4 regions of the Peribacillus phoenicis genome follow, and region 3 is predicted to be linked to each of the others. Evidence: riboswitches for the same ligand, from Rfam matches in the RefSeq annotation. Region 3 holds a riboswitch; each other region holds the start of a gene.

Evidence for each region. A riboswitch is a leader RNA that binds a small molecule or an ion and turns the genes downstream of it on or off. The one in region 3 is predicted to bind S-adenosylmethionine.
Region 1: linked by a shared signal. The riboswitch ahead of mtnK (S-methyl-5-thioribose kinase) and the one ahead of ABC374_RS00660 (sugar ABC transporter substrate-binding protein) in region 3 are both predicted to bind S-adenosylmethionine.
Region 2: linked by a shared signal. The riboswitch ahead of ABC374_RS04250 (methionine ABC transporter ATP-binding protein) and the one ahead of ABC374_RS00660 (sugar ABC transporter substrate-binding protein) in region 3 are both predicted to bind S-adenosylmethionine.
Region 4: linked by a shared signal. The riboswitch ahead of mtnW (2,3-diketo-5-methylthiopentyl-1-phosphate enolase) and the one ahead of ABC374_RS00660 (sugar ABC transporter substrate-binding protein) in region 3 are both predicted to bind S-adenosylmethionine.

What each region holds. Positions count from the first base shown of each region.
Region 1 covers NZ_JBDFMF010000001.1:2,863,530-2,871,074, reverse strand. Annotated here, with positions in the region: gene deoD (purine-nucleoside phosphorylase) at 92-796, shown strand; gene ABC374_RS14015 (lmo1851 family serine protease) at 1,083-2,543, shown strand; gene ABC374_RS14010 (LCP family protein) at 2,658-3,548, shown strand; gene mtnA (S-methyl-5-thioribose-1-phosphate isomerase) at 3,640-4,686, opposite strand; gene mtnK (S-methyl-5-thioribose kinase) at 4,701-5,903, opposite strand; SAM riboswitch class I at 5,982-6,135, opposite strand; gene ABC374_RS13995 (carbon-nitrogen family hydrolase) at 6,207-6,989, opposite strand; gene ABC374_RS13990 (pyridoxal phosphate-dependent aminotransferase) at 7,089-7,545, shown strand, end outside.
Region 2 covers NZ_JBDFMF010000001.1:844,659-852,203, reverse strand. Annotated here, with positions in the region: gene ABC374_RS04255 (MBL fold metallo-hydrolase) at 41-865, opposite strand; SAM riboswitch class I at 1,150-1,254, shown strand; gene ABC374_RS04250 (methionine ABC transporter ATP-binding protein) at 1,324-2,340, shown strand; gene ABC374_RS04245 (methionine ABC transporter permease) at 2,327-2,995, shown strand; gene ABC374_RS04240 (MetQ/NlpA family ABC transporter substrate-binding protein) at 3,051-3,872, shown strand; gene ABC374_RS04235 (iron-containing alcohol dehydrogenase family protein) at 3,935-5,041, shown strand; gene ABC374_RS04230 (NAD-dependent epimerase/dehydratase family protein) at 5,119-6,156, opposite strand; gene ABC374_RS04225 (PucR family transcriptional regulator) at 6,336-7,220, shown strand; gene ABC374_RS04220 (ABC transporter ATP-binding protein) at 7,346-7,545, shown strand, end outside.
Region 3 covers NZ_JBDFMF010000001.1:128,011-135,555, reverse strand. Annotated here, with positions in the region: partial or broken gene ABC374_RS00690 (ABC transporter permease) at 1-284, opposite strand, end outside; partial or broken gene ABC374_RS00685 (PadR family transcriptional regulator) at 285-416, opposite strand; gene ABC374_RS00680 (NAD(P)H-dependent oxidoreductase) at 532-1,062, shown strand; gene ABC374_RS00675 (winged helix-turn-helix transcriptional regulator) at 1,135-1,494, opposite strand; gene ABC374_RS00670 (ABC transporter permease) at 1,797-2,801, opposite strand; gene ABC374_RS00665 (sugar ABC transporter ATP-binding protein) at 2,803-4,305, opposite strand; gene ABC374_RS00660 (sugar ABC transporter substrate-binding protein) at 4,362-5,474, opposite strand; SAM riboswitch class I at 5,590-5,695, opposite strand; gene ABC374_RS00655 (GTPase domain-containing protein) at 5,790-7,545, opposite strand, start outside.
Region 4 covers NZ_JBDFMF010000001.1:2,855,942-2,863,486, forward strand. Annotated here, with positions in the region: gene ABC374_RS13945 (YncE family protein) at 1-406, opposite strand, end outside; gene ABC374_RS13950 (hypothetical protein) at 525-791, opposite strand; gene ABC374_RS13955 (DNA alkylation repair protein) at 902-1,144, shown strand; partial or broken gene ABC374_RS13960 (DUF2188 domain-containing protein) at 1,202-1,348, opposite strand; gene ABC374_RS13965 (CobW family GTP-binding protein) at 1,414-2,340, opposite strand; gene ABC374_RS13970 (cupin domain-containing protein) at 3,400-3,933, opposite strand; gene ABC374_RS13975 (methylthioribulose 1-phosphate dehydratase) at 3,958-4,587, opposite strand; gene ABC374_RS13980 (2-hydroxy-3-keto-5-methylthiopentenyl-1-phosphate phosphatase) at 4,584-5,243, opposite strand; gene mtnW (2,3-diketo-5-methylthiopentyl-1-phosphate enolase) at 5,250-6,482, opposite strand; SAM riboswitch class I at 6,588-6,741, opposite strand; gene ABC374_RS13990 (pyridoxal phosphate-dependent aminotransferase) at 6,873-7,545, opposite strand, start outside.

The sequences.
Region 1 (7,545 bases), 2.7 Mb from region 3:
GGATAAGGTTCGATTTTCCTAACTTGTGGTTGATATGGTATAGTAGTTTTTGAATATCATTTCAATCACAAGTTAAGGAGGACATAGTCGTATGAGCGTACATATTGGTGCAAAAGAAAATGAAATTGCGGAAACGGTCTTACTTCCTGGGGACCCGTTGCGTGCAAAATATATTGCTGAAACATTTTTAGAGGATGCTAAACTTTATAATGAAGTTCGTAACATGTTTGGATATACAGGGACATATAAAGGGAAACGAATTTCTGTACAAGGTACAGGCATGGGTGTCCCATCCATTTCGATTTACGTGAATGAATTGATGAATAGCTATAATGTCCAGAAGCTGATTCGTGTGGGAACTGCAGGAGCGATTCAGAAGGATGTAAAAGTCAGGGATGTGATCCTTGCAATGAGTGCTTCCACCGATTCCCAAATGAACCGCATGACTTTCGGCGGGGTGGACTTTGCCCCAACGGCGGATTTCGAATTACTAAGAAAAGCTTATGACGCTGGCACAGCTAAGGGCTTGCAATTGAAGGTCGGTAATGTTTTTACGGCCGATCAGTTTTATAACGATAATAGTGATTTGGAAAAATGGGCAAAATACCAAATCCTTGCAATCGAAATGGAATCAGCAGCGCTATACACGCTTGCTGCTAAATTTGGCCGCCAAGCATTATCTGTATTAACCATTTCCGATCACATTTTAACCGGTGAGGAAACGTCGGCGGATGAGCGCCAGTCAACCTTTAACGAAATGGTTGAAGTGGCATTGGAAGCAGCGATCCAGGACTGATAATTGGATGTAAATGACAGGCGGGTGACCAGGAATAAGTGAAGCTGTATAATGACAGTTGGATACAGGCTCAGTTATTCCTTGGTAGCCCCATTTTTGTAATGTCAATAGATGCCTGTAGTCCAGGGAGTTTTCTCTATGCTTTAACGTTTGCGAAGCGTAAAAAAATACATATGGTCATAAGTTGTTATTTTTGATAACAATTATTTTTCGATTGTCATGAAAGCTGTTAAAATAGAAAGAAATCGTTTATATCGTCATGAAGAATGAAAGTGGTGAGGCTTCAGTGGAAGAAGAAAATCAAGAACAGCCAAAAGAGGCAGGGAAATTCATTAAAATAAAGAAGTTTACGTTCATTATGGGGATTTTCTTAGTCATATTTCTAACTGCAGGGATTACTACAATAGCCTTGACCTTTGGAGATGAAAAAGTAGAGTCATTAGCACCGGATAAGCATGCGGAATTTGAAAAGCTGTATACTACATACGATAAGATAAAAGATAACTATTATGAAGAGGTTGATGAAGAAAAGCTGGTTGACGGCGCAATTAATGGAATGATCAAATCATTGGATGATCCCTACTCTGCTTATATGGATAAAAAGGAAGCATCTAGTTTCCATGAAAGCATCTCTTCATCTTTTGAAGGAATCGGTGCCGAGATTCAGGAGCAGGATGGACAAATCATGGTCGTCTCACCTATAAAAGGGTCCCCAGCAGAAAAAGCGGGGGTAAAGCCGAATGATATCATTTTAAGTGTGGACGGTAAAAGCGTTGAAGGGCTAAGCTCTTCTGAAGCTGTCCTGAAAATCAGGGGCGAGAAGGGTACGAAAGTGGATCTATCCATCTCAAGAGCTGGTGAGTCGGAACCGATTGAGCTCACCATTAAACGGGACACAATTCCGATTGAGACGGTTTATGCGGAAATGCTTGATGATGGAGTTGCCAAGATTCAAGTCACCAGTTTTTCCGAACATACAGTCCAAGAGCTGAAAACGGCGCTTGAAGAAATGTCCAAGAAGGATATGAAGGGTCTCGTATTGGATTTGCGGGGAAACCCGGGGGGACTGCTTGATCAAGCAATAGAAATGGCAAGCCTGTTCATACCTAATGGGGAAGTGGTCCTTCAAGTTGAGGAGCGCAGCGGGAAAAAACAAGTCTATAAATCGGAGAATGATGGAGAACTGAAAATCCCGGTAGTCGTGTTGATTGATGACGGAAGTGCCAGTGCTTCTGAAATCGTTGCAGCGGCTGTCAGTGAATCTGCGGACATTCCATTGATTGGTGTCAAGTCATTTGGGAAAGGGACAGTGCAGACTGCCGAAGACTTTGAAGATGGATCTAACTTCAAATATACGGCAGCTAAATGGTTGACTCCTGAAGGCAATTGGATTCATAAAAAAGGGATCAAGCCGGATATTACTGTGAAGCTTCCTGGTTATGCCAGCCTTCCGTACATTTCGCCCGATAAGGAATTGAAAGCATCTGATTCTTCGAGTGAAGTGAAAGCTGCTGAAGAGATGCTGAAGGAAGCGGGACATGATCCGGGTAAGGTAGATGGATTCTTTGATGAAGCAACAACGAATGCGGTCACAGCATTCCAAAGGGAACAAAAAATTAAAGAAACTGGCACCATTAAAGATGATACTACCATGAAATTGATGCAGGTCATCCAGGAGAAAATCCTTAAGAATGACACACAAGTGAAAAAGGCGGTAGAAGTATTAAAGAAAGAAATCAATAAATGATTTTGCCCGAATAGCCTGTCAGCGATTATCGTTGGCAGGCTATTTTTGTCGTTTAATGCATAGGATTCCAATATTAGGCAGAGAATAGGGGTAATTTTCCGATGAGGTGAGGTAATGAAAGAAAAGGTATTGTTCATATATCTATTGATCTTGATTCTGGCAGGCTGCACTTATGCCCCTTTACCCAAACAAAATGGAAATGCAGGTACGGAAAAAAAACTAACCAAAGAAGAGAACCAGGAAAGCGTGAAAACATTTCTGTTAATTGGTGTTGATACAAGGGGAGAGGAAAATTCTCGATCAGATGCGATTATACTGGCAAAATATTTTCCTGAGCAGGAAAAACTGAAGCTGGCTTCGATTATGCGTGATAGTTATGTGAAAATCCCCGGGAATAAATCAGGATATAACAAAATAAATGCAGCTTATTATTATGGTGGAAGGGAACTTCTCAAGAAAACCATACAGGAAAACTTTGGTGTCAAGGTCGATCATGTAGCGGTAATTGACTTTCAGGGATTCGTGAAGATGGTCGATTTACTTGCACCTGAGGGGGTAGCGGTGAATGTGGACCAGGAAATCATTGATGATATGAGCATTCAAGCAAGCGTCGGTAAAAATGTTTTACATGGGGAGGAAATATTGAAATATGTCCGTTTTAGACATGACGATGAAAGTGATTTTGGAAGGGTTGAGCGTCAACAAGAAGTAATGGTTCAATTAAAAACAGCGTTTATAAATCAAATCTCGTCCTTCGAAGGGATGGCAGCCCTTCCTAGTATAATCGAACAAGGACTCTCGTACTTGGATACAGATATTGGACTGAAAACAATAATGGAAATGGGTCCAAAAGCCGTCTTCCATACACCGGACACCGTCGAAACCTTAAGGGTTCCAGTGGAAGGAAGCTTTAAAGATGAAATATATCCCCAGTCCGGAGCCGTTTTGGAGATGGACTACACTAAAAATAAGAAGGCACTTCAGGAGTTCTTTTCCAAAAAATAAAAATTGTATTGTGGACCTCGCAAGAATAATCACAAAAACGAGAGGGATACGAAATCCTTCTCGTTTTTTATCATCAATAAAGCAACCTGGATCATTTAACAAAAAGCGGGATGTTTTTAATGAAATCCGGTGTTATGATGCCATTTTCGGTAATGATGCTTGTAATTAGATGATTCGGTGTAACGTCAAAGGCAGGATTGAAAGTCTTCACGTTTTCGGGAGCGATCCTAACACCTTGAATGAAGGTGATTTCCGCTTCATTCCGTTCTTCGATCGGGATGGAAGTGCCGGACTCGAGAGTAAGGTCGAATGTGGTTGATGGAGCGGCCACGTAAAAAGGGATACCAAAGTGCTTGGCTAATATGGCCAATCCCAATGTCCCGATTTTATTGGCTGTATCTCCATTAGCCGCAATTCTGTCGGCACCGACGATAATGCCATTTATTGCTTTCTGGTGAATCGTATGGGCAGCCATATTATCAGAAATTAATGTGACATCCACCCCCGCTTGCATCAATTCCCAAGCAGTCAAACGCGCCCCTTGCAGGACAGGCCTTGTTTCACATGCATACACTTTTAGCGGAAAGTCCTTTTCTTTAGCCAGGTGGAAGGGAGCCAAGGCTGTGCCATACCGAGCCGTGGCAATTCCCCCAGCATTACAATGCGTTAGAATGGAATCTCCTCTAGTGAATAAGGATAAACCATGTTCCCCGATTTTCCTGCACATTTCTTCATCTTCAGCAAAGATGGCTTTAGCCTCCGATACAAGTGCTTCCTTGGCAGTTGAAATGCTTTGCGCAGCTTGCAGGGTAATTTCCATCCTCCTTAACGCCCAAAAAAGGTTGACAGCAGTTGGCCGTGACGAGGCGAGTTTTTCAATATGCCTTGCTACATTTTTCTTGAATTCGGCTAATTCAGTGGTTGTTTCCTGTTTGGCACCAAGTGCAACACCAAATGCTGCTGTCAGTCCAATTGCTGGGGCACCGCGAACTTTTAATGTCAAAATGCTGTCATATACATCATCAACAGAATGAAGTTCAATAAATTCAGTTATGGAAGGCAGGGCTTGTTGATTTAATAATGTAATATGGGAATCAGCCCATTGTACCGAATAAGGTAATGGTGCTAGTTTTGTCATGTGCAGGTCTCCTTTTAAATGGTTGAATAAGATGGCAGTGTACGTTGCTTCAACGCTTCAATTACAGCTGGAACATCCAATTCTTCTCGTTTTTTAATTAAAAAAGCACCAATTTCCAATGTAGCCGTTTTGGCAGCGATCCTTGTTTCTTTATCTTCAATGACATTTAAATCGGCAACATGGGAAAGTCCGATGGTTCGCCGAATCATTTCACAGCCGGCAAAGCCGAATGCATCTTTTTTAAATTTTGTCAGTAAATAAGGCAGATAACCTTTCACATGGCGAAATGGGCTTTTATTTTGGCCTTCCCATAATTCGGAATAAGTTTCTTCAAAGGCATTCCAAAATTCATTAAGGTGTGTGAAAATCTCTTCCTTTCCAGCGCTATTACGTGTGACTGCCTGAAAGAGAAGGTTGGCGGTGTATTGACCAAGGTCAAAACCAACTGGACCATAAAAAGCGAATTCCGGATCGATAACCTTTGTTTCAGTTTTACTTGCAAATATACTTCCAGTATGTAAATCACCATGAAGCAAGGCTTCCTGCTCGGTTTCAAAGCTTTGTTTCAGCTTAGCGACCTCAAGGATCACTTCTTTATCATTCCATATATTTTTGGCGGCATCTGTCAATTCCACCTCGAAATCTCCCGGGAGTTCCTCAAAAAATGGATCCGTGAAAATAAAGACCTCAGTGATTTTGCAGAGTTCGGGATTCGTGAAATGTCGGGCCACTTCCTTTTTCGCAGAGGGTTCTAAATGATAATCGGATGTATAAAATGCCGTTTTCGCAACATATTCACCAATATGCTGAGAAAGCAATGGATATGAATCTCCTTCGATCAATCCTGTTCTAACGATTTTCAAGTGCGATAAATCCTCCATGACCGTGATGGCAAGCTGTTCATCAGAATAATAGACTTGCGGTACGAATTCTGGGCAATAACTTCTGAAATGAATCAACGCATTCGCCTCAATCGCAGCTCTTTTCAATGTCAGCGGCCAGCTTTCGCCAAGTACCTTGGCATAAGGGACCGCTTGTTTAATTATAATTCCTTTATTTGTGACTGTGTCTGTAATATGAAAAACATAATTTAAGTTTCCATCGCCGATTTCTTTACATGTTAAACTTGCATCCGCATTGACCAACCCAAGTTTTTTTGCAAGGGTTATAGCTGTTTCGTTTGTCAATCTCTTAAAATTTGAATGGTTTTGAGTCATTCTTTTCCCCTCCGGATTCAAAATAAGAATAAAAAAGCCTCTTTCATATAGAAAGAGGCAGAAGTTTTGGCTTCGGACCTCTTATCTTCCAGAATATGAATTCTGGTGGAATTAGCACCGTGCTCTGTGGATTTTATAATCCGGCGGTGAATCCGCCCCATTTCACAATGGTATTACAGTCGGTTGCTGGGCTTCATAGGGCCTTTATCCCTCAGCCTGCTCTTGATAAGAGTAAATGTTTTCTGAAATTTTAATCTTCGGGAAAATAATATCAACTTTTTAAATAGTTTGTCAATGGGTAAATTAATAAAAATCAGGACGTCGATCTTCGAATACAGGTATTTTGTTACGTGCATCCGAAACTTTATTGAAGTCCAAGGTGCCTGTCAGGAGTTCGTTTCCTTCTCCGGCTTCACTTATGATATTTCCCCAAGGATCAATAATCAAGGAATGACCGGCAAATATATTATTGACATCAGAGCCTGAGCGATTAACGGCTACAACATAGGCTTGGTTCTCGATGGCACGGCTAATCAATAAGGCTCTCCAGTGATCGAGTCTCGGCTTTGGCCATTCAGCCGTAACGAATAGAACTTCGGCGCCTTTAGCGGTATGGGCTCGCTGCCATTCAGGGAAACGGATGTCATAACAAATGAAACCAGCACATATTTTTTCATCAAGAGTAAATAAACCATCCTTTTCTCCTGGCTTCAGGAAATGATGTTCATCCATTAACTGAAATAAGTGAAGCTTATCATATTCTTTTATGAGATTTCCCTGTTTATCGATGATGATCATGGTGTTATAGATTCCCTTGCTCGTTTTTTTCGCAATGGAACCGCCTACGATGTGAATCTCGTGTTTCCTTGCCTGTGTTTTAAGAAATTCAATCGTTTTTTCGGCCTCTTGATCTGCAATCTCATTTAACCTGCTTAAGTCGTATCCGGTTGTCCAAAGCTCTGGTAAAATGACGATATCGGGTTCCGACCGTGCTGCTTTTTCCAACCATTGTTCCGCAACCTGAAAATTGATATCCGGTTGCCCGAATGCTATATCCATTTGAATACAAGCTATTTTCCACTTCATCGTTTAAAACCCCCATATGTAAAAAATGCTTTACAAGACTATGATAAACATATATCATTTGTGACTAGAATTTCAAGAAATTTCAGAGAAGGTGTATAAATGGTGCAATTCGAAAAATCCAGACAGCTTCAGGACCTGCCTAAGCAGTTTTTTGCCTCACTAGTCGCAAAAGTCAATGCCATCACGGAGCAAGGACATGATGTCATAAATTTAGGTCAGGGAAACCCTGATCAGCCAACACCAGACCATATCGTGAAAAGCTTGCAGTCTGCCGCTGAAAAAACGATTAATCATAAATATTCGCCATTCCGGGGGCATCAATATTTAAAAGATGCTGCTGCCGTCTTTTATGAACGTGAATACGGTGTCAAGCTGGATCCGAAAAGTGAAGTGGCGATTCTCTTCGGGGGAAAGGCAGGTCTTGTCGAACTGCCGCAGTGTTTATTGAATCCGGGTGATACGATTCTTGTTCCGGATCCCGGCTATCCGGATTATCTTTCCGGTGTTGTTTTAGCCCAGGCAAAGACCGAGTTCATGCCCTTGACAGAAGAAAATG
Region 2 (7,545 bases), 720 kb from region 3:
TATGGAGAGCTCTCCTTTATATCAGTCAGACCGTTAACATTCAAATAGTTCGATTCTCCCTTGCACTCAAAATATTTTCGTTTAATATCGATGTAATGATATGCTCTGAATCCCATTCATGCCCAGATATCTCGATAAGGGGATAACGATTCGGTAAAACGACCTGCTGGATTTCATGTACGGTCAGCCCTTGAGAATGCAAGCGTAAAATTTCACCTTGGAGGTTTTCCAAATAATCCAGCTTTTTCCCGAACATTTCCTTCCCATCAGGGACATGCCCAGCATGACAGCAAAACACTTCCCCGAAGTCATATTGAAGTAATCTTTTTATGGAATCGATGATGACCGGGACAGACTCTTCCCGTAAGACAAGCTTTGTCTTTGGTGTTACGAAAAGGTCTCCTGAAAAGAGCACGCCATTACTGTGATTCAAATACACCATATGGTCCTTTGCATGGCCAGGGGTAAAAATCGGCTCCCACGTTTGGGTGCGTGAATGAATGGCCTCCCCTAGCGGCTCAGCTTTAAAGGCGTCTCTCTTCCCCCAGAAAATTTTGCGATATTCAGGATATACAGCATCCTTTGCACAAACCTCAACCGACATCGGGTGAATGAAAAGCGGCACCTTTTTATGTTCCTGTATCCAGGCAGCGCCCCCCGTATGGTCTTCATGATAGTGAGTCAGGGCCACTGAGTCGAAGTCTGCGGACTCATAGAACGGAATAAGCTCTTCCAATAAAATCTGTGCGCCAGTATCTATCAATAGTCCATCCGTTAAAAAAACATTAACACTCATCCCCGACTTGTTCCCGCCAGGAGTCCCGTGCACACAAACCACATCATTTATCGACTTAATTTCTATCATTCAATTGCCTCCCCATCATTGTACAAAAATAGTTTTACCTTCCTTTTTTTAACTTTACTATAATAAATGTAGTACCACTTTACCTTTTTGACAAGGAAATATTGGAATAAATAGCCTGGATGTAAATGCTGGATAATTGCATAATAGCCCTTTTTCCATGAATCGTTTTAAAGGACTGTACCAAATTTAACGACAAAAAAAATCAAAGAAACGATTGACATTGTCGGATTTTACAAATAATATAGATTATATTATAAAACATGAAATATTCTAAAATAATAAATTACTTATCAAGAGTGACGGAGGGATCAGGCCCTTTGATGTCCGGCAACCGCCCTTAGGGAACGGTGCCAATTCCTGCAGAATGATTGAATTCTGAAAGATAAGACGAGATATGATTTCGCTGCCTCTTTCTGAATGATAGAGGCAGCTTTTTTAATGTTTAAGGGGGAAAGCTCATGATTGAAATCCGTTCAGTCCGAAAGGAATACGTCTCGAAGAAAAACCGAGTTATCGGAGTGGATAACGTATCTTTGACCATCCAAACTGGCGAAGTATATGGAATTGTCGGCTACAGCGGAGCTGGAAAAAGCTCATTACTCCGCTGCTTGAATTTGCTTGAACGACCGACAGGTGGAAATATCATCATCGACGGCATTGATTTAACCTCTTTATCAAGTAAAGAGCTTCGTAAGCAACGCCAAAAAATCGGAATGATATTCCAGCATTTTTCCCTGGTCAGTTCAAAAACCGTTTATGAAAATGTCGCTTTCGCCTTAAAGGCGGCGCATCGATCGAAGGACGCAATCAGGTTACGTGTATTGGAATTGTTGGAAATCGTAGGGCTCAGCGATAAGAAAGATGTCTATCCGGCACAGCTTAGCGGTGGACAGAAGCAACGGGTCGGCATAGCTCGAGCCTTAGCAAATGACCCCACTGTACTATTATGTGATGAAGCGACTTCAGCCCTTGATCCAACAACTACAAAAGCGATTTTACAGTTATTGAAAAAGATAAGCAGTGAGCTTGGTATCACCATCGTGTTGATTACACATGAAATGGAAGTGGTCAAAGAACTATGCCACCGAGTCGCTGTCATGCAGGATGGCCGGGTAATTGAAGAAGGACCCGTTTATGAAATATTTTCACAGCCTAAGCAGGAGTTAACGAAGCAATTCATTAGCAGTGTACTGGATTTCGAACTCCCTTCGCACTTGATTGAAGAAAGTGAAGGTACCATTATTAAAATTCAATTCGAAGGGCAAACCGCCGGTGAGTCGATTCTTTCGGATACTCTCCAATCCCATGCAGTAAGGGGTAATATTTTACACGGTAAAATTGAGTATATCCAGGATGTTCCTTTAGGCATTTTAATCATCGAGCTAATTGGCGATGCCGCCCAAATTCATTCGGCATTGGAATATATAAAAAATCGATCCAGTTCTGTGGAGGTGTTAAACCATGTCACTGCTTAATCCCATCGTGAATATTTTACCTGATCTTAATAAAGCCTTTCTTGAAACGATTTATATGGTCGGCGTTTCTCTTGCAGTAGCCCTGCTGATCGGTTTACCGCTTGGAGTATTGCTGTTTACGACAACCAGGAATTTATTTTTTGAAAATAGCATCGTGAATCGATCTCTCGGTTTCGCTGTCAATATTGTCCGTTCAATCCCGTTCATCATTCTCTTGGTCGCCCTCCTTCCTTTAACAGACCTGCTTACGGGATCGACGATAGGGCCAAGAGCGGCTTCTGTTTCCCTTTCCGTATCCGCAATACCTTTTTTTGCAAGGATTGTTGAAACGGCATTACGTGAAATAGACAGAGGAGTGATTGAAGCTGCAATAGCCGTAGGTGCCACTCCATGGATGATCATTAAGGATGTACTTCTTCCAGAGGCAAAACCGGGAATCATTCAAGGACTGACATTAACGACCATTTCGCTTATCGGTTACTCAGCAATGGCAGGCACAATCGGCGGAGGCGGAATTGGCGACCTGGCCATCCGGTACGGATATTACCGTTATGACAACACAGTCATGATCACGACGATCGTCGTGCTGATCTGCCTTGTGCAACTCATTCAAATGGTTGGTGACAAAGTCTCATACATGGTTAATAAACGATAGGATCGGTCATTTTTTCAATGATTCAATACATTTCATTACTCAGGAGGAATTTCAAATGAAGAAAATAGCTTCGTTATTATCAGTCTGTGCACTTGCACTTGGCTTAGCAGCTTGCGGGAGCGATGATGCATCCCCAAGTACTGAAGACAAAAAAGAATTGAAGATCGGGGCTACTACCGGGCCGTACGCCGATATGATTAAGGAGGCCATCAAACCAGGTCTGGAAGATCTCGGATACAAAATAGAGATCGTCGAATTCACCGACTATATCCAGCCGAATAAGTCGCTTGGCAACAACTCGATCGACGCCAATCTTTTCCAGCATAAAGTGTACATGGATAACTTCGCTAAAGAAAATGATTTAAAGCTTTCCGACCTTATCATAGTTCCAACAGCACCTATGGGCATATATTCGAACAAGTATAAATCATTGAAAGAAATTAAAGACGGTACATCCCTTGCAGTGCCCAATGATCCGGTTAACCTCGCACGTGCACTAAAAGTGCTTGTGGATGAAGGGTTGCTTGAAGTCGATCCAGATGTCGACCCTTTAAAAATATCTGAAAAGGATGTAACGAAAAATCCAAAAAACATCCAACTAAAACCATTGGAATCCGCTCAGTTGCCCCGTGCAACAGACAGTGTTGACCTATCGGCGGTCCCTGGAAACTTCGCTCTTGCAGCGAAAATGGAGCTCCAGGATGCCCTTGTTTTAGAAAAAATGCCGGATATGTATCGAAACGTTGTTGCAGTGAATACAAAAGATGTAGACGCTCAATTTGCCAAGGATATTAAATCAGTAGTGGAATCCGACCAGTTTGAAAAAGTGATTGATGACAAATTTGCCGGTTTCGGAAAACCAGACTGGATGAATTGATCAAATAATCGAGGCCTGCTTCCCCTTTACCGGGAACAGGCCTTTCATTAAGGAGAACGAATATGAATACCTTACTGGAGGTCCGCAGCGGCCCCGCTTATTATGCCTGTAAAGCTAATGTCCTTGAAAACTTGGAAGCAAAACTGAGTAATGGCAACATTCGTAAAGTGCTCGTTATTCATGGAAGAAAATCATGGGAAGTTGCTGAACCCTTTTTTCCTTCCTTAGAAAATATTGAGAAGATCTTTTTCACATACGGCGGGGAATGCAGTGACCCGGAAATTGAACGCGTCAAGAAGGCTGCTCTAGAACATGGTGCGGATGCATTAATCGGCATTGGCGGCGGTAAGTTGCTCGACCTCGTCAAATCGGCCGGAAGCTTGCTTCAAAAGGAAATCATCCTCATTCCAACCTTGGCTTCCACCTGCGCTGCCTGGACACCGTTGAGTGTCATTTATGATGATAATGGTTCATATGTTCGCTATGATATTCATGAAAAAAGCGCTTGGATGTTATTTATTGAACCGGGAATTCTCCTTAATTCGCCGATTAACTATTTACGTGCGGGAATCGGCGATACATTGGCGAAATGGTACGAGGGCAATGCACTCGCCGAAAAGATTGCCACGAAGTCCGTTTGTATTGAAATGGCCCATATAGCCGCAAGGCAATGCCAGGAAGTTTTATTGACATATGGCGAGGAAGCCCTAGCTGATTTGGAAAAGGGTAAATGGACAGATGCGCTGCAGCGTGTAATTGAAACGAATATCATCACCAGCGGTCTAGTTGGCGGCTTTGGCGGCCAGTACCTGCGCGTTGCCGGTGCCCACTCCATTCATAATGGCATGACTACCATCACGGAAGCGCATCATTTACTTCACGGGGAAAAAGTGGCATATGGCATTTTAGTCCAGCTTGTGTTAGAAGGGAAATTCTCGGAAATCAAACAATTGCTGCCAATCTACCAGGTGCTTAAACTGCCGATGACATTGCTTGATATTGGCCTGACGTTTGAACATAAGGCGGAACTTCAACAAATTGCAGCCCACTCTGTCAAAGAAGGTGAAGACATCCATCTTCTTTTCCCTGATATCAACAAGGAAAAAGTGGCAGCCGCCATGGAAAACCTTGAAATCCTCGCAAAACATGCAAGCAGATCCATAGACTAAAAAACGATGGGGTTTTTACCCCATCGTTTTTTTTATTTCCCTTCACATTGTTTATTTAAAAATAATAAAAGAAGGTTTCAACCTACTGTCTGTTTCCATAATCCAAGGAGATCACTTTCATGTTGTCTGTGAATGCCTGCTTTTCTATCGGCAGATTCCGGACGGCACTTTTCCCAATTCCATATATCTTCGAGAGTTTCTGATAAGGGACGGAATGTTAGTCCATTATTGATGGCTTTACCGTTATCGACAGCCAAGAACCCATTCAAAGGTTCCTTTCCTCCAGGTAAAGGAAATTCTTCTGGTATCCATAAAGGCATTTCTCCCCACGGCTCTACTTTATTGTCATTTAAAAATTTTTCAGATACCCATGTAAAATCAGCGTTACTTCCTGTTACCTTATTACAGCCTTCAAGTAATTGCCCCATAGTCAGTGTGTAATCTGGGCCAACGGCATTATACGTACCTGTCATGCTTTTTTCTATCATTTGGATGATCCATTGGGCCAAGTCCCTTGCATCGATAACTTGGATTGGACGTCCAGGGCGTCCAGGAGATAAAATTTCTCCCCCTTCCGCTATCCTTTTAAGCCAGTACGGCAATCTGTCAGTGTAATCATATGGACCCACTATTTGCCCGGCGCGAATTGACAGGACTTTCCCCGGCAGTTGTTTTTCAGCTGCTTTTTCGCTTAATGATTTTAACGGTCCATAATATTCACCGTATATCGGTCCAGCAGTTCCACGGGTGATCTCTTCTGCTTTATCTTCATTTAGTGTATGAACTTCTCCATTTTCATCAATTCCTGGCTCGGTCGGATCACTGTAAACTGAGATGCTTGAAATATATGTATAATGTTTAACTTGATTAAGCAATTTACAGGATTTCGATACAGTTCGAGGGATAAATCCTGATGTGTCAATGACTGCATCCCACTGTCTTCCTTTCAATATTTCCAAATTCCCGTCGCGGTCCCCTTTTAACTGTTCTATTTCGGGAAAGACATAAGGATCGCTTCCACGGTTAAAAAGTGTAACATCATGCCCTTTCCCTATTGCAGCTTTTGCTAAATACCTGCCTAAAAAGCGTGTACCGCCCAATATTAAAATGTTCATAAGATCTCCTCCTTTTAACGATATTCCATAAAGCATACGCAATACCCTTTCCTAACATTAATAATTACTTGCAACTTTTCTTTTATTTCCCTTTCGGAAAAACTAGCAATATCCTAATCTTTTGAACTTTATTCTTTTTCGCTATAATGATATGGAAAGGGAGAAAGAAGGTGGAACCGATGCTTGAAAATCTTAAACAAAAATTCCCGAACGCTCTTACCAATAAAAAGGATACTGATGATATTTCTGAATATGTTTGGTTCGAAGACTCCAGAAGTATACTTGGCATTCCCCGTTCAGAAATCACAGCCGAGGAAATCCGTTTATTGGAACTGCTTTTTGCTCCTTCCATAAACCCAAATAACCTCAATGCACATCCAGACTCATCATGGAAAAATTTTTTATCCGAACCGAATGCACCATTGCCTTTAACGAGCTGGGAGAATGTTCGATTCCTTCATTTCAAGCTGACTCATGCTGATTTTTCCAACTCCGATTTTGAAGAGGCCTTCCTCGCTTTCGTTCCATCTGACGCAGCTATTATCTGGGAAAATGAAACGGCAGGAGTCTTAATTGAAACCGACAAGGATGAACCATTATCAAATAAAGAACTAATCGCCATTTCTTCCACGCTTGAAAGTGATTTTTATGTAAAGACCCGTATGTTCACGGGACGCTTTCACCCTGTAAATCAAGACCTACACCATCACTGGGTCCAGGAGAAAAGGAGTTTTGATTTGGCACAGGTGCATCTGCCGGATCTAAAGGTGACTGATTTGGCAGACATCATCCCTCATTCATTAATAAATGATCCATCCTTTAAGAATGCACAGTGGTATATCAATGAAATTCTTGGCAAGACCAAGCAGGATACTGAGCTTATCAAAACAGTTAAAACGTATATCGAATGTAATTCCAATGCCACCTATGCCGCCAAACAGCTTTATATACATCGGAACAGCTTACAATACCGAATCGATAAATTCTCTGAAAGAACTGGTCTCGATATTAGAAACTTCCGTCATGCCCTTACTGCGTACTTGATATTTCTGCTGAATGATTAATTTCCATTACAAAGAGGTAATATCATCCTTTTTTTGTGCAATGTGCCCATACTTTTTTCTAAACCGATAGCTTAGACTATAGCTAATTGGTACAAGTAATCAGGAGATTAAAAGGGGGATTTTTTATGGCAGAGTTAGTGTTAGATCATATATTCAAGATTTATGATAAAAAGGTGACGGCTGTTAAAGACTTCAACCTTCGTGTTGCCGATAAGGAATTCATCGTTTTTGTGGGACCTTCCGGTTGCGGCAAATCAACGACATTAAGGATGATTGCCGGACTGGAGGACATTTCCCAAGGGGATTTATACATAGACGGCAAGCG
Region 3 (7,545 bases):
GACATCATGATCAGCCCATTTTGAAGGATTCCGATCAGGACTTCTCCGACAAAGGTTCCAAAGGCATTCGGCTTCCCCGCCCCTAAAACGGAGGAACCAATGAAGGCTGCCGCGACGGCATCCATTAAATAGGGTGACCCTGAATTGATTTCCGATGTCATGACCCTTGAAGCAAGGACAATCCCCCCAATTGCAGCAAATAGAACCGAAAGCAGATAGGCAAGGATTTTGTTTTTATTAACCAATATCCCGGAAAGTCTCGCCGCTTCCTTATTTCCCCCAATCTAAAAGGAATCAATCACATCTCTTACAACTTCCCATTCCAGGCGCTTTTGTTTAAATCCTTCTTCACCCACTGATGTAAGTTTGTAATATTTTCTTCATCCTCCTGGTCCTTGCTCATCCCCCCAGTAAGAAGCGCCTATTTTACACTCTCCTTAAGGTAAGTACCTATACTAAAAGTGCATACTTACGTTCTTGCAGGGTGCACTTTATACTTAAAATAAATAAAGAATTAAGGAGGAGAAATCTTTGAAAACTCTTGTTATCGTATCACACCCAAGTCTTGAAACATCGGTCATAAATAAGCGATGGGTGGAAGAACTCAGGAAATATCCGGAAAAGTATACAGTACACGAATTGAATAAGGTTTACCCTGACGGAAACATTAATGTGGAAAAAGAACAGCAATTAATTGAATCGCATAGTAATCTTGTTTTACAGTTCCCTTTTTATTGGTTCAATTGTCCGCCCCTCCTAAAAAGATGGCTTGACGATGTTTTTACTTATGGTTGGGCATATGGTTCAAATGGAGGCGATAAATTAAAGAATCGCAAAGCTGCTTTAGCTGTATCTGCCGGAATTAACAAAGAGGATTATAGGGAAGAGGGAAGATATCGCTATACACTTGAACATTTATTATCTCCCTTTGAAACTACCTTCCTGTACTGCAATGCAGACTATCGTTCATTCTTTGCGTTTTATGGTGCTGAAAATGAGCCGTCCACAAGCGAATTGGAAAAAAGCGCACAAGATTATTTGAATTTTGTCGACAACCTTTAATAGGCAGTTTCATTAAAGAAGTATTTCCTTGTATAGGAAATACTTCTTTTGATTTAATCAAAATAGCTACACCTACGGCCGTACAATCTCCTGAGCTGGCAAACTGTTTTTCTCTCCCCACTCGCACATCATATTTAACAATGGAATGAGAGATAGACCACGTTCAGATAATGAATATTCTACTTTCGGAGGTATTTGGGGAAATTCCTTGCGTATGATAAGGCCGTCTGCCTCCAGCTCTTTTAACATGATGCTTAGCGTTTTAAAGGAAATGGTGCCGATACTCCGCTTCAGCTGATTATGCCGCATGACCTTATTTTCAGACAGCCAATACATAATGATCATTTTATATTTGCCGCCTATTAAGGACAACGTATATCCAAAGCCAGTGTCATTTGGTTTCACGCCAGTCGGAACACAGGTTTCGCTCATAAGTTTACACTCTCCTTTGGTTAAGTAGGATATGAATGTTCATACTTTACAATAGATCATTATCAATTTTATTGAAAGGTAAAGTAAGTTCCCTATAAAAATTTACTATTGTGGACAATGTTTATATTCTAACAATGAGGGAGCAAAAGGTCCTCCTGCCCCCATTTTAGCAAAAGTAAAATGGTGAAGATGCGAAAATTTATATCCATGACCCGTCCCTTTAAAAAAGGAAAAATCCTGTTGTATTTCCAACAGGATTTTTATCAATCTTCTAAATTCACAATTATAGGATTTCTGTCATTTTAATGTTTTTGTTTGTAATAGGTTACAGCGAGCGCAAGGGCCAGCACTGTTCCTTTGACGATATCCATCGCATAATACGGAACGGACATCATGATCAGCCCATTTTGAAGGATTCCGATCAGGACTGCTCCGACAAAGGTTCCAAAGGCATTCGGCTTTCCCGCCCCTAAAACGGAGGAACCAATGAAGGCTGCCGCGACGGCATCCATTAAATAGGGTGACCCTGAATTGATCTCCGATGTCATGACCCTTGAAGCAAGGACAATCCCCCCGATTGCAGCAAATAGAGCCGAAAGCAGATAGGCAAGGATTTTGTATTTATTAACCGATATCCCGGAAAGTCTCGCCGCTTCCTTATTTCCCCCAATAATGTACATATAACGACCGTGCTTCGTATAAGTCAAAAAGATATGAGTCGCTATCACAATGACGGCCATGATCAGGATTATCCATGGTACCTGGCCAATTTTGGCGAAAAACGGGCTGATCAGTCCTGTTGCGAATGTCCCGTCGGGCATGACCATATTTTGTGAAACCGTGGCCCCTTTTGTATAGGTAAGGGCAATTCCCTGGATAATGAACATGGTAGCCAATGTCATCAGCATGTCGGGAATTCTCAATTTAACGATCATGAATGAATTCAAGGCCCCTACGACAAGTGAGGCACCGATCGCAGCTAATATAGCAATTAATGTATCCTGTGAAAACCAGACAAACATCGAGATGACGATGGCATTGGCCAATGATGCGACGGAGCCGACGGAAAGGTCGAAGCCATCTACGGTCAGGGATATCGTAATGCCGATCGCAATGATGGTCACGATTGAAATGGAACGCAGGATGTTGACCAGATTTGTAGTTTGAATGAAAGATGGATTGGACACGGCAAAAATTCCAATCAGAATGATAATCGTCAATATTGTGCCGTATTTATAGAAAAAGTCGAATAGTTCCACCTTTTTCTTCGCTTTCGCTGTCTGTGTAACAGGAATGGGTATGCTCATTCTATTTTCCTCCTGTTGAATAGAATAGTAGTTCTTCTTCATTCGTTTTACTTGTTTCTAATTCGATGACAGTGCTCCCGTCATATAACACATATGTCCGGTTGGTAATGCCAATGATTTCAGATAGCTCGGATGATGCATAAATGATCGCTTTCCCATTCCTTGCAAGCTCTGCAATCAATTCGAATATATCCTTCTTGGCTCCAACATCGACCCCTTTCGTTGGTTCATCGAATATGTATACATCCGCATCGGCCATAAGCCATTTCCCGATGGCTACTTTTTGCTGATTGCCACCTGAAAGGTTTTCGACATTCACTTCCCCTGAAGGAGTTTTAATGCCGAGACTTGCGATCATTTCCTTCGCTCTTTCCTTTTCCGCCTTGCGATTCACGAAGCTGAATGTCTTGGAGAATTTGCCAAGACTGGCTGCCGTCAAGTTCGCCGAGACTGATTCCTGAACAAGGACCCCTTCTTTCCTGCGTTCCTCAGGTACAAGTGCCAGACCGCTTTTTACTGCTTCGTGCGGTGATTTCAAGGAAAGCTTTCGACCATTCAGGATGACTTCGCCCGCTATGATGGCCGTATGGCCGAAAAGGGTTTTACACAGCTCCGTTTTCCCAGCCCCGACCAACCCTGCCAAGCCGATTATCTCGCCTGCTTTAATATTCAAACTGACATTTTTAACTTTCTCTGCATCTGACAATCCGTTCACTTCCAGAATAACGTCGCCAATCGAAGCATTCACTTCAGGAAACTGTTCATCCATGGTTTTCCCAAGCATGTTCTCTACAACTTCGTTACGGGTTATGTCTTCCTTCTTTCGACAAGTGACACCCTCCCCATTCCTCATGATCGTAATTTCCTCACAGATTTCAAAAATTTCGGGCAGACGATGTGAAATGAAAATGATTCCCACGCCTTTTTGCTTTAACTCATTTACAATTCGAAAAAGTTCTGTCGTCTCCGTATGACTTAACGGAGCAGTTGGCTCGTCGAGAATCAGGAATTTGCATTCTGTCGAAACGGCTCTTGCTATCAGGACCATCTGTTTTTCAGCCAAGGTAAGGTCTCTTACCAGCTTTTTCGAAGGGACACGAATTTTCATATCTTCAAGAATAGAAGCGGCTTGGTTGTGCAGCTCTTTCCATTGGACCATCTGTTTTTTCCCCATGTTTTGGACCATATCATTCAACATTACATTTTCCCCAACCGTTAAATAAGGGATGAGGGCGGTATCCACTTCCTGATAAACAATTTGAATGCCTTGTTCTTGAGCCGCTTTTGGCGAGCGGATATCCCGCTTCATCCCATCGATAAAAATGTCACCTGAATAATGAACATGGGCTCCCGATAAAACTTTCATTAACGTCGATTTCCCTGCTCCGTTTGCACCGACCAATGCGTGGGCTGTCCCTGATTTCACGGAAAAATCAACATCACTCAGCGCCTTCACCCCCGGAAATTCAATCGAAATCTTCTTCATTTCTAGTTGCGTGCCCATGTCCATTCCCCCTTATTGAACAGACACTCCCTTCTACTTAAAGAGAGTGTCTCTTTTTACTTTTTATAATGATCTTTCAAAACTTTCATCCAATCTTCTTCAAATTCCGTCGATACACCCCAGCCATCGACAATACCAGACAGATTTGCCATGTTCACCGCTTCTTTTGACGCTTGGATTTGCTTTTGTGAAATAAGTGAAGCCTCCAAGTCATAGGTTTGCGGCGTTTCTTCGCCCGCTAATTTTTTAGCCAATATCCTCATATTCACTGCACCGATCAACTTGGGATCCACTGCTGCCGTGTAGGACCATGAGCTATCAGCCGATTGGATTTCCTGGAGATCTGCATTCGAAACATCTATTCCATATATCTTCACTTCATCACGGCCTGCCTCTTTAATCGCCCGGGCTGCACCGATAGCAAAGGCATCCCATGTTGCGAAGATGGCATCCAATTTACCTTTAGGGTATTTATTCAGCATTGCGGCTACAGCATTTTGTGTCTGAACTGAAGTATCAGCAGATGCCACTCCGAATCTTTCGACTTCTTTAATTCCAGGATTTTCTTTTAATTTTTCCTGATAGACTGCATTTCTTCGTACCATTGGAGGAAAACCGTCCACCCAAAGATATGCAATTGCCGCTTCACCTTTCTGTTCTTTTATCAGTTTATCAAAAGCCAGTGTTGCCAAAGCTTCATCATCTTGTGAAGTTAATGTCACGCCTTCTATTTTAGATAGATCGCTTATTGAATCGAATGTGACAACGCTTTTACCTGCATCAACCAACTTTTGAACGTCATTTACAGTTGCTGCATCATCTCCATGTGAAATGATATAGCCGTCATAATCTTCCTCCAAAGCCTGCGCTATCGCATCATGGAATTTAGCCGTATCACCATTGGCTGTGTACGTATCCACTTGAAACCCCAGTGCTTCTCCTTCTTCCTTCGCCCCCGCCAGGTATTGGGCCGTATGATCATCACCGCCAATTTTACGAATCACTTTGATTCTGGCTCCATCTCCATCAGCAAATCTTTCCGGAACATTTTCAAATGATACTTTTTCTTCTTTCTTCGATTCTGTGGAACTCTGCCCTGTAGAGCAGCCCGTTAAAAGCAAAGCCGAAGCGATGGCTGAAATGAATATCCCTTTAATAGACCTTCTCATCTTGTTTCCCTCCATTTTTTCTTATTAGTCTTATCAGTTAAGTTGGTGTAAATCCCAAAATAAAAACCTCTCTAATATAGAGAGGTTTAATCGGCTGTTTTGCAGACTTGTCCCTCTCTTATCTGTCAAAACATTTCTGTTTTGCAGGATTTAGCACCAATTCCTAATGGAACGGTTGCTGGGCATCTTAGGGCCAGTCCCTCCGCCACTCTTGATAAGAGATATATGTGTTACGTTTTCGTAATTATCACTTTATAGGGATATAGTCGTAAAGTCAATAGATTTTTGAATATTTGAAATGTTCCCCGTTATTTTTTATTTTCTTTGTAGTTGGGCTAGACGCTTTTTCTCAATCTTTTCAAGCCTCTCCAACTGCCTTAATTTCACTTCGAATAAAGTGATAGGGTCACGGTAAACTTCCGGATTTTCTTTCATATGCTCCAATGCAGCCTGGTAGTCTTTTATTTCAGTCTGCGTTTGCTCAATCGTTTTTTGAAGTAAGGCAAATGAACCGCGATAGAAAAGGGAGATGTCACGATCCAAAGATTTTTCAAACAATCCAAATTGGGTAAGGAAACGTTCCGTGATCATTTCCGCAACATCCAGGTAATCTTCACTTTCTAGGTATTTCTTATAACGATTGTACATATTGGCTTTATTTTGCGGTATCGCCCCAAACAGCTTCCCTGCACCTTTAAGCAGTAATTGAGATGGAGTCCTGCGCAAAAGGATATTGACGTTTTCGATGCGGATACTGCTTGTCATCCGGTCGGCATCACGGCGCCAGTCATCCAATACCCTGAAGTCGCCTGCCAGCGTAATCCGTTCTTCTTTGTATAATTCATTGAATCCGGCACTCATCTCATCCATAAACTGCTGGCTTTGTGTGAACTCCATTTGGGAACTGGCAATCCAGTCTTGAAGAGAACGGTAATATTGAGGCATGATCTTGTCAGAAATGAAGTTTTGAATCCGCTCATTCATTTCCTGGTTTAACTGTACATGGACCTGACTGAAATCACTGCTTTCCGTTAACGATTTAGAGCAATCCCTCAGTAACTCAGGAATTTTTGAATAAAGCTGATTTTTCACTTCGTCCTTAAGCAGACGATACGACCTTATGATATTTTCACTTTTTTCTTTTTCCAAATCAGCCAGTTGATTGACCGCCCCATTCAGCTTGACTTCCATCTGTTCATTCCAAGAGATGGAATGCTCGCATTTCCGCTCATTGGCTGCCCGTTTTTCTAACAGATAAGATAAAGTTTTACGAATGAATGCCAGAATTTTTTCAGATCTTCTTTCCTTCCAATTATCATCTTGATAATTCGATTGAAGGAAGGCTGAAAGGTCCTTCAATTGCTGCCTGCTGTCATAATGTTTGGAGAAAGCGAATACTTTCGCATTCGGGAAATATGCATTCACTTTATCCCATGTTTCGTCTTCCATCCGGACTGCGACCTGATCACTGTATATCGTATCCATTTTATTTAATAAGAAATGAATCGGCAGTTTCGGAGCCATCATTTGAATTTCCAATAACAGATCGCGTTCGCTGCCGGTGAATGGCGCCCGGGCGTCAAGAACGAACATCAGGCCATCACTGCCGTGTAAATAGCCTTGGAAATCGGATTCCACGCTTTTTTCCCCATTGAACCCCGGTGTATCCAATAATCGCAGATGATTATTTCTTAGGTAGTCACTGATGATCGTCACATCGACAATAGTCCCGCGCTGACGGCGTGTTTCATCCAAATCAGTTAGCTCCTCGACAACCTTGCTATCTGTATCGGTAATTTCAAGGATTTCCAAATCATCCCCGTCTTTGACACTGACTAGGGAAGAATGATCTTCAGCGGCAATGCTCTCGCCAACGATTGACTGAATAAAGGATGTCTTGCCATTTCCTGTACTTCCTGCAAGAAGGAGATTGAAATTCCGGGTATCCTTAAGCCCGTCTACCATCCATTTAAGCTTATTGCCAACCTTTAAATCATTATCTTCAGCCCACTGGATAATGGAATTGAACAGTTTCTCTCCCGCTTCCAGTCCGCCACCCAATTTAGGCGAT
Region 4 (7,545 bases), 2.7 Mb from region 3:
GTTCCTCCCCATCAGCATTTAAAAAATAAATGGAATGATTCGCTTGATTGACCGCCACGATGCTTTTTCCATCACGTAACAACTGCATATTGACGATTCCTTTCCCAATTTCCCAACTGTTTATCAGTTTTCCTGCTGATAATGAGTAAACTTGGACTTTTTTCATCTCTTTTCCATAAAGCAGGATAGTATCTTTGTCTGCCAGGAGCAGGGCTCCGGTAAATGGTTCTGAAATATCCCATTTTGCAAATGGATGATAGTTTTCATCTATAAAAGTCAGAGAAGTATCCTTGATATTGACAGTTGCCAGGAAAGGTTCACTTTTATTGATTTTAGTAAATGCATTACCGCTATTACACCCAGTAAGCAGTACGATGGCAAGAAAAAGCCCAATGCCCCACTTCATATTTTAAGCTCCTTATTCATTAAATATCTATTTTTTAAAAATTTTAACAATGATTTGTGAAAAAAGTATGAAGCGGATAAGAATATTTGCTTACAAGCATCCGTATCACACTCGGAAATCATAATCTTTCCAATTCAGTGATATAGAGCATGACGATCGCATTTTTCCTATCTTCTGCAAGCGTAGATTCCATCACGCGTTTAATGCAGAGGTAAAATTTCTCCAATACTGGTTTTCGGGCACGGGGATGGGCATTTTCATCCAAAAGCTCACGGCGGATGAGTTCCGACAAAACTTCCCTTCCACCTCCATCGGTCACCTTACGATTGTTCCATATGCTTAAATAAGCCACCAGTAATTCTTCTTGCCTGATATTTTCTTTCATAGTATCCCTTCCATCCATTACTAATTCATACATATTATTGATCAAGTTCGTAAAGACTATCTTAATAATACGATCACGCTTTTTAAAATTCAAAAAAAGGAGTGAGTACAGTGTCTCAAGTATACCGCTGTCCGAATTGCCGGACAAATAAATCTCGCTTCAATCTCATTCAGCAAGTAGCAACCCCCGTTAAAAAGGATCCGCAATCCGGTGAGATTGTTGAACAATATTCGAACGATTCCCTTCAGCCGTTCCATCTAGCATATAATGGTCCTGAAGTTCGGGTGCAATGTGCTGCGTGCGGATTAATAGAAGACGAAAAGACATTTGCCGCCTTTGGAATGCAAGAATAAAAATGGTCAGACCCACATATGGGTCTGACCATTTTTTCAATCTTTTCCCACCGACATCTTAGCCCGGTCTATGGCAATTGGAATGGCTTTTCCATCCTCATATCCTTCATCCAATAATGCATTCGCGATTTCTATAGCCTTTTCCCTTACATCTTTATCTAGATTCTTCATCGAATTTGGGTAATCGTTCTTATTCCATGGCATTAATACCGCCTCCTTGATAAGAAAGTCTTCTTATATGTTTCCCTTCTTTTATGGGCGGTAAACGTTTATCGGGCCGCTCTCGCTTCCAAAGCTTGCAACTGACCGATCAACATTTCCTTATCCAACTTTTCCCCGATTATGACGATATTCAATGGCATTTTCATCATTTCATTCATATACATCGGCATTCCGTAGGAGTATTGAAATAAATGGGGGTATTGTGAATGTGTAAAGGAAATGTATCCTTTCATTCTATATACCGTTTCCGGCAGGGACCTAAGCCACTCTTCAAAGTCGGTTTGTGCCACGGCACCTTCAAATGTATGAACGATTGCAGTTAAATGCAAATGGTCATGTACATCAAGCTTTTGATGGCCATTTTGCCGATTTCTTTGCATCCCTTGCAATGATTTCAAGGAAACGTCCGCATACTCCGTCAATAAACATACAGCATCCCTATTCAGCGCCTGTATCGTATATATCAGCTGTGCGGCCTCCATCTCACTTACTAAATCCGCTTTATTCAATAATATGAAATCGGCATGGTGGATTTGCTCGGCAAGCAGCTGTCGAAGCTGCGGAGACAGTTCCTCGCGATCGCGCCACCTTAATAAATCGACCACAGTGATAATCCCTTTATACTCCAGCCTTTTGGCGAAAATCGGTGACATGATGCCGTCCAATACTTCAACTGGATGAGCAGCGCCCGTCGTTTCAATATAAACCGCATCCAGGTCATTTTCGGTTAGCAATTCATGAAGCTGAACCTCCAGTTTATCTTGAATTGTGCAGCAGATGCACCCGTCAAACAACTCCTTCAGAGGCACCCCATCACCAATGAGTCCGCTGTCAACCGATACACTGCCGAGCTCATTTAAAAGCACGGCCACTTTTCTGCCCGCGTCACTTTCCTGCTTTAATATATTTCGAAGAAGCGTCGTTTTCCCGCTGCCGAGAAAGCCGCCCAATATGTACACTTCGGTTGTTTTCATTCTTATCTGCTCCTATGATCCGGTTAAATTCGATTCGGTTAAATTTTATCATACTTATCTTACTAAAGCACTTGCCGGATTCACAAAAAAAAACAGCCCGTAAGCTGGTTTCAGACATAGACAAAGTCGAAGAAAAGCGAGTTCGACTGGGGTTTTTTATTTAAAAACGTCCAGTCGATTTCAGAAATCAGCTCCCTTTCCGCCGACTGTCTGCCGAGCCTCCTCGACGCAAGCGTCTGTGGGGTCTCGGCTAGCCAGTTATTCGGCAGGAGTGTCGCAAATTTCTTCAATCCAATGAGGATTAGAGTATAAAACTATTAAGACCGGAGTACTATATTCGAGCGTTCGCGAGATTTTTTGACCTTCATCTCACTATTCGGACTCCGAACACCATTTTGTTGCCAAACTGAAATCACGGAGTCCATCTTCGTGGTTACAGACTGTAGGCAAACTCTATGAAAACTCAGTTTGCCTACAGTGTTTTATTTAAAAAGTTCAGTTGATTTCAGAAATCTGCTCTCTTTCCGCCGACTGTCTGACACGCCTCATCGGCGCAAGCTCCTATGGTGTCTCGGCTAGCCAGTTATTCGGCAGGAGTGTCGCAAATTTCTTCAATCCAATGAAGATTAGAGGAAAAAACCATTAAGGATAATCTGGTCTTGTTTTAAAATCATGGTTCGAGATGAGACCATTCCGAACGCTTTTGACTGCAAAATGAAACAAGCCGGATGGCTTGTTTCAGAATGAAGATAAACTCGAAGAAAAGCGAGTTCGACTGCAGTTTTTTATTTAATAATGTCCAGTCGATTTCAGAAATCCGCTCCCTTTCCGCCGACTGTCTGCCAAGCCTCTTCGGCGCAAGCGCCTGTGGTGTCTCGGCTAGCCAGTTATTCGGCAGGAGTGTCGCAAATTTCTTCAATCCAATGAGGATTAGAGTATAAAACTATTAAGGATAATCTGGTCTTGTTTTTTAAAATCCTGGTTAGGGATGAGACCATTCCGACTTCCCTTTTGTCGACAAATTGAACCAAGCCCTTAAGCTGGTTTTTCAACATTGATTCATGCTTGAACTTCGTCTTTTTCGTAAATCGGCACCCATCCTGCCGCTGTAACGAAAATGCGGACAGCAACAGTTTTCCTATCTTCTGCAAGCGTAAAATAATGTCTTGTTGATTCTGGAACACTAATAAGATCACCTGGATTAAGGCGCACATCAAACCACTGTTTATCCTTGCCTTCGATGGCAAAGATACTCGTTCCGCCTGCTATGAAACGCACTTCATCATCTTCATGGTGATGTTCCTGCTTAAAGTTTTCAAGCATTTGATCCAAGTTCGGATTCGCATCGGATAATGTGATGATATCATGCGCTTTATAGCCTCTTCTTTCGGAGATTTCCGCTATCTCTGATTGGAATGCTACTAGGATTTCCTCCTTGTCAGCATCTGTTAGATCGTATTTTTCCACGAGATGGGCCGGTAATTTAGAAATGTCCCACTGCTCATAAATAACCCCTTGTGTTTCTAAAAATCCTTTTACCTGTTCACCGTTTTCAATAACCTCGTTTGTTTCATGGAATCTGATCGTCGCCATCATTCATTCCTCCTCTATGAGTGTTTATCTTAAAGAACCCGCAAACGCCTTTTGTTGATTAAGCAACAGTTGATATTGAAATAAAAATTCGCAAGCTTCAAGTATTCTCTTTGCTTCGAGTCCGCTTTTACCCCAAACCGTAATACCATGATTGCGGATCAGCACGGCGCCAGAGTCTTCTTCGACATGTGGCTCGAACTTATCTGATAACAGCGGAATGTCAGCATGATTATATATGATTGGAATCCGAAGTTCCGAATCTTCATCCCACCGACCGGTTGCTTTAATGATTTCATGATTACGAAAAGAAACTTGGCCTTCATCTCCGTACAATTCGGATATCACATTATTTTCAACTGTATGGACATGGAGTACACAGTTCGCATTCGTTTTCCGGTAAATGACTGTATGAAGTAAAGTTTCGGCCGATGGTCTTAGGTTCGTTTCTTCAACTGGCTTTCCATTTAAATCCACCAGTAAAAAGTCCGAATCCGATTGCTTCCTTTTATCCTTACCGCTTGCCGTAATATAAAAGAAAGGGCTTTTGGGCTCCCGAATAGACAAGTTCCCGCTAGTTCCCATAAACCAATCCCTTTCGGCCAGTTCAGCTTTAATGTCTGCCAGCTCCTGCCATTCTTTAGAATGATTGTTCACGCTTTAACCACCTTCTGCTGCTTTAAAATATCAATTACATCAAAAAACGTTTCAAATCCTTGATGTGGAATCCCTTCCCTATCGCATTTTTCAAGCAATATGTCACGGGCTATGACAAAATCGGCCTGTTTTGCAGCTTCAAAATCCGTTACCGAATCTCCAATAACGAATTTAAAATCTTCCGCACCCGTAATTTCCCTCATAATGGATGGCTTGCAGCAACCGCAATCATTATTACATTGATCATCACAAGCATGTGGCCACTCAATATAAATCTTTTCCTTATCAAAAAATGCATGGTTGCAATAAACGGACCCTGTTGGCAAGATATCATTTAAAAGCGGTGCAATGAAAAAATCCATGCCCCCGCTTACGATATATAAAGGGATGTTGGCTTGTTTCGTATACTCAACGAATTCATAAAACCCTGGACGAATGCCGGCCGTCTTTCTTACATATTGGATGATGTCATCCTTCAAGCCGCTATCAAGCAGGGAAAACATATCCCCTACTCCTGAAGATATACTGATTTTTTGCTGAAGGACACCGTCTTTCAACGCTTCCCATTCCGGAGGCGCAAATTTCTTCATGATGGAAATGATATTATCCGTGTTGGTGATCGTTCCGTCAAAATCACAAAAGATGATCGGTTTCATTATTTCTTATAGGCCTCCCCATAACACAAGAGCTTTTTTTAGTGTTTCATTCTCAAGCGCCGATTCAGATAGGTCCTTTCCTGCCAGTACGGCTTCTACAGCAGAACGGAAAGCCTTTGCCCCGCCCTCTGCTCCATCAGGATGCCCGTGAATTCCACCTCCGGCATTAATCACACTATCGATTCCAAAATCCTTGATTAGGTCCGGAACCATGCCCGGATGAATGCCAGCAGAAGGAACAGGGAAAGCTTTTTTCCATGAAAGTTCATCTTTTGTCAGAGCTTCAGCAATCGCCAAGGTTTCCTTTTTTTCAAGTGCGACACTTCCATAAGGGGATGGGAACAAGGATAAATCCGCACCTGATAACCTTACTAATTTACCAAGCAATAATGGATAGCCGACCCCATAAAATGATGAAGCTGCCAATGCCCCGCTATATGCGGGGTGCGCCATGATCGGCAGCTTGATACGATCATGTTCACTCAAGGCCTGCAATACATCCAAACCATATGTATGAACGTTGAACAACAAGGCATCTGCCCCTGCATCAGCCGCTTGCTCTGCTTTATCCAATAATTCAAATGTTTTCCCTGATAGATTGACAGCATATAAAGTTCGGTGGCCAGTGGTTTCATAAACTTCATTCAATATTCTTTTTCCCGTTTTTATTCTATCGAAAAATGGAGTCAGGTCCTGGTCGAAGAGGATCTCATCATCTTTAACTAGATCGACACCTCCTAATGCTTGTTGCCTCAGTTGCTCATTATGGAATGTTAGGTCTCTTCCTAATACACCTTTAAAGATGCTCATCACCAGGGGCCGGTTATAAACGCCAACCTTTTCCCTAATGCCTTCAATGCCAAATTCCGGCCCTGGAAAGGCTTTTTGAATATCACCGACAAAATCCAAGTCGATAAGTTTTATTTCTCCATCCAATGAAAGTTTGCCGAAGACCGTCGTGAGGATTGCAGGTAAATCATTGGTGAAATTCCTTGCCGGATAGGCAATTTTAATAAGCGAACGGTATACTTTACGATTAAAGTAGCTGTTTGCCCTCTCTTCTTCAGAAAGTGGTGTCACCGATACGACGCGTCCCTTATGTTTTTCCAGTTGTTTCTGGACCAAATGGGGCAGGTCCGTCCATGTTCCGACAGTCAATCCCAAGGCAATGCTCTCTGCTTTTTTCTCATGATTCCCCTTAGAATCATGAATTAAATAAGTAGCGACTAACTCGCTCATTTGATCACTCCTATATCACGTTAGTAAACTCTGGATGTCATTAACCTGAACTGGTCTCAAAATGGCAAAAGCCCCTTCATAAAGAAGAGGCTTTAAAAAGCCATCTTCTTATCTCCCAGCCATTGGCTGCAAGAATTAGCACCGTGCCTTGTGGATTTCAAGAAAAATCCGGCGAAGAATTCCGCCCCATTTTACAATGGAATTACGGTCGGTTGCTGGGCTTCATAGGGCTAGTCCCTCCACCTGCTCAAAATAAGAAAACGCTGATATATAAATTTGCATCCAAGTATCGAAAGATTAAGAATTTATTTTGTATTCTGACAGGTAATCCCTACTTTGTCAATAAGTTTTAACTATTTAAGGGTGAATTAATCGGATATATCATTGTGGTTAAAATAATTTTAATCTACTTATCCGTTCCACAGCCTCTTTCAGCCGATCTTCCGAAGTCAGCAGCCCTACCCTGACGTATCCTTCGCCAAATTCACCGAATCCATTTCCTGCGGCAACAGCAACGTGGGCATGCGTTAATAAATAGTCTGCAAAACGCTCGGACGTAAAACCTTTAGGTACTTTGAGCCAGGCAAAAAATGATGCCGCAGGAGCTTTGACATCCCAGCCGATTGCCCTCAATCCCTCAATGAAAACATTCCTTCGGCCCTCGTACATCTGCACTAACTGCTCTACACAGCTCTGCGAGTCAAGCAAAGCGCTTGCCGCAGCTTCTTGTATCGCCGGGAATAGACTCACATAAAGATGGTCTTGTAATAGTTCAAGAGCTTCTATGACACTCTTATTCCCCACTGCGAAGCCGACTCTCCACCCTGCCATATTGTATGTTTTCGATAGTGTGTATATTTCTATTCCTATTTCCTTCGCTCCCTCTGACTGGAGAAAGCTTACCGGTTTTTTACCGTCGAATCCTATCGCTCCATAAGCGAAGTCGTGGACCACACAAATTGAATGCTCTTTTGCAAAAGAGACGGTCTCATCAAAGAAACTTTCAGTTGCAGAAGCACCTGTGGGATTGTTCGGATAGTTCAAGAACATCATTTTCGCTTTA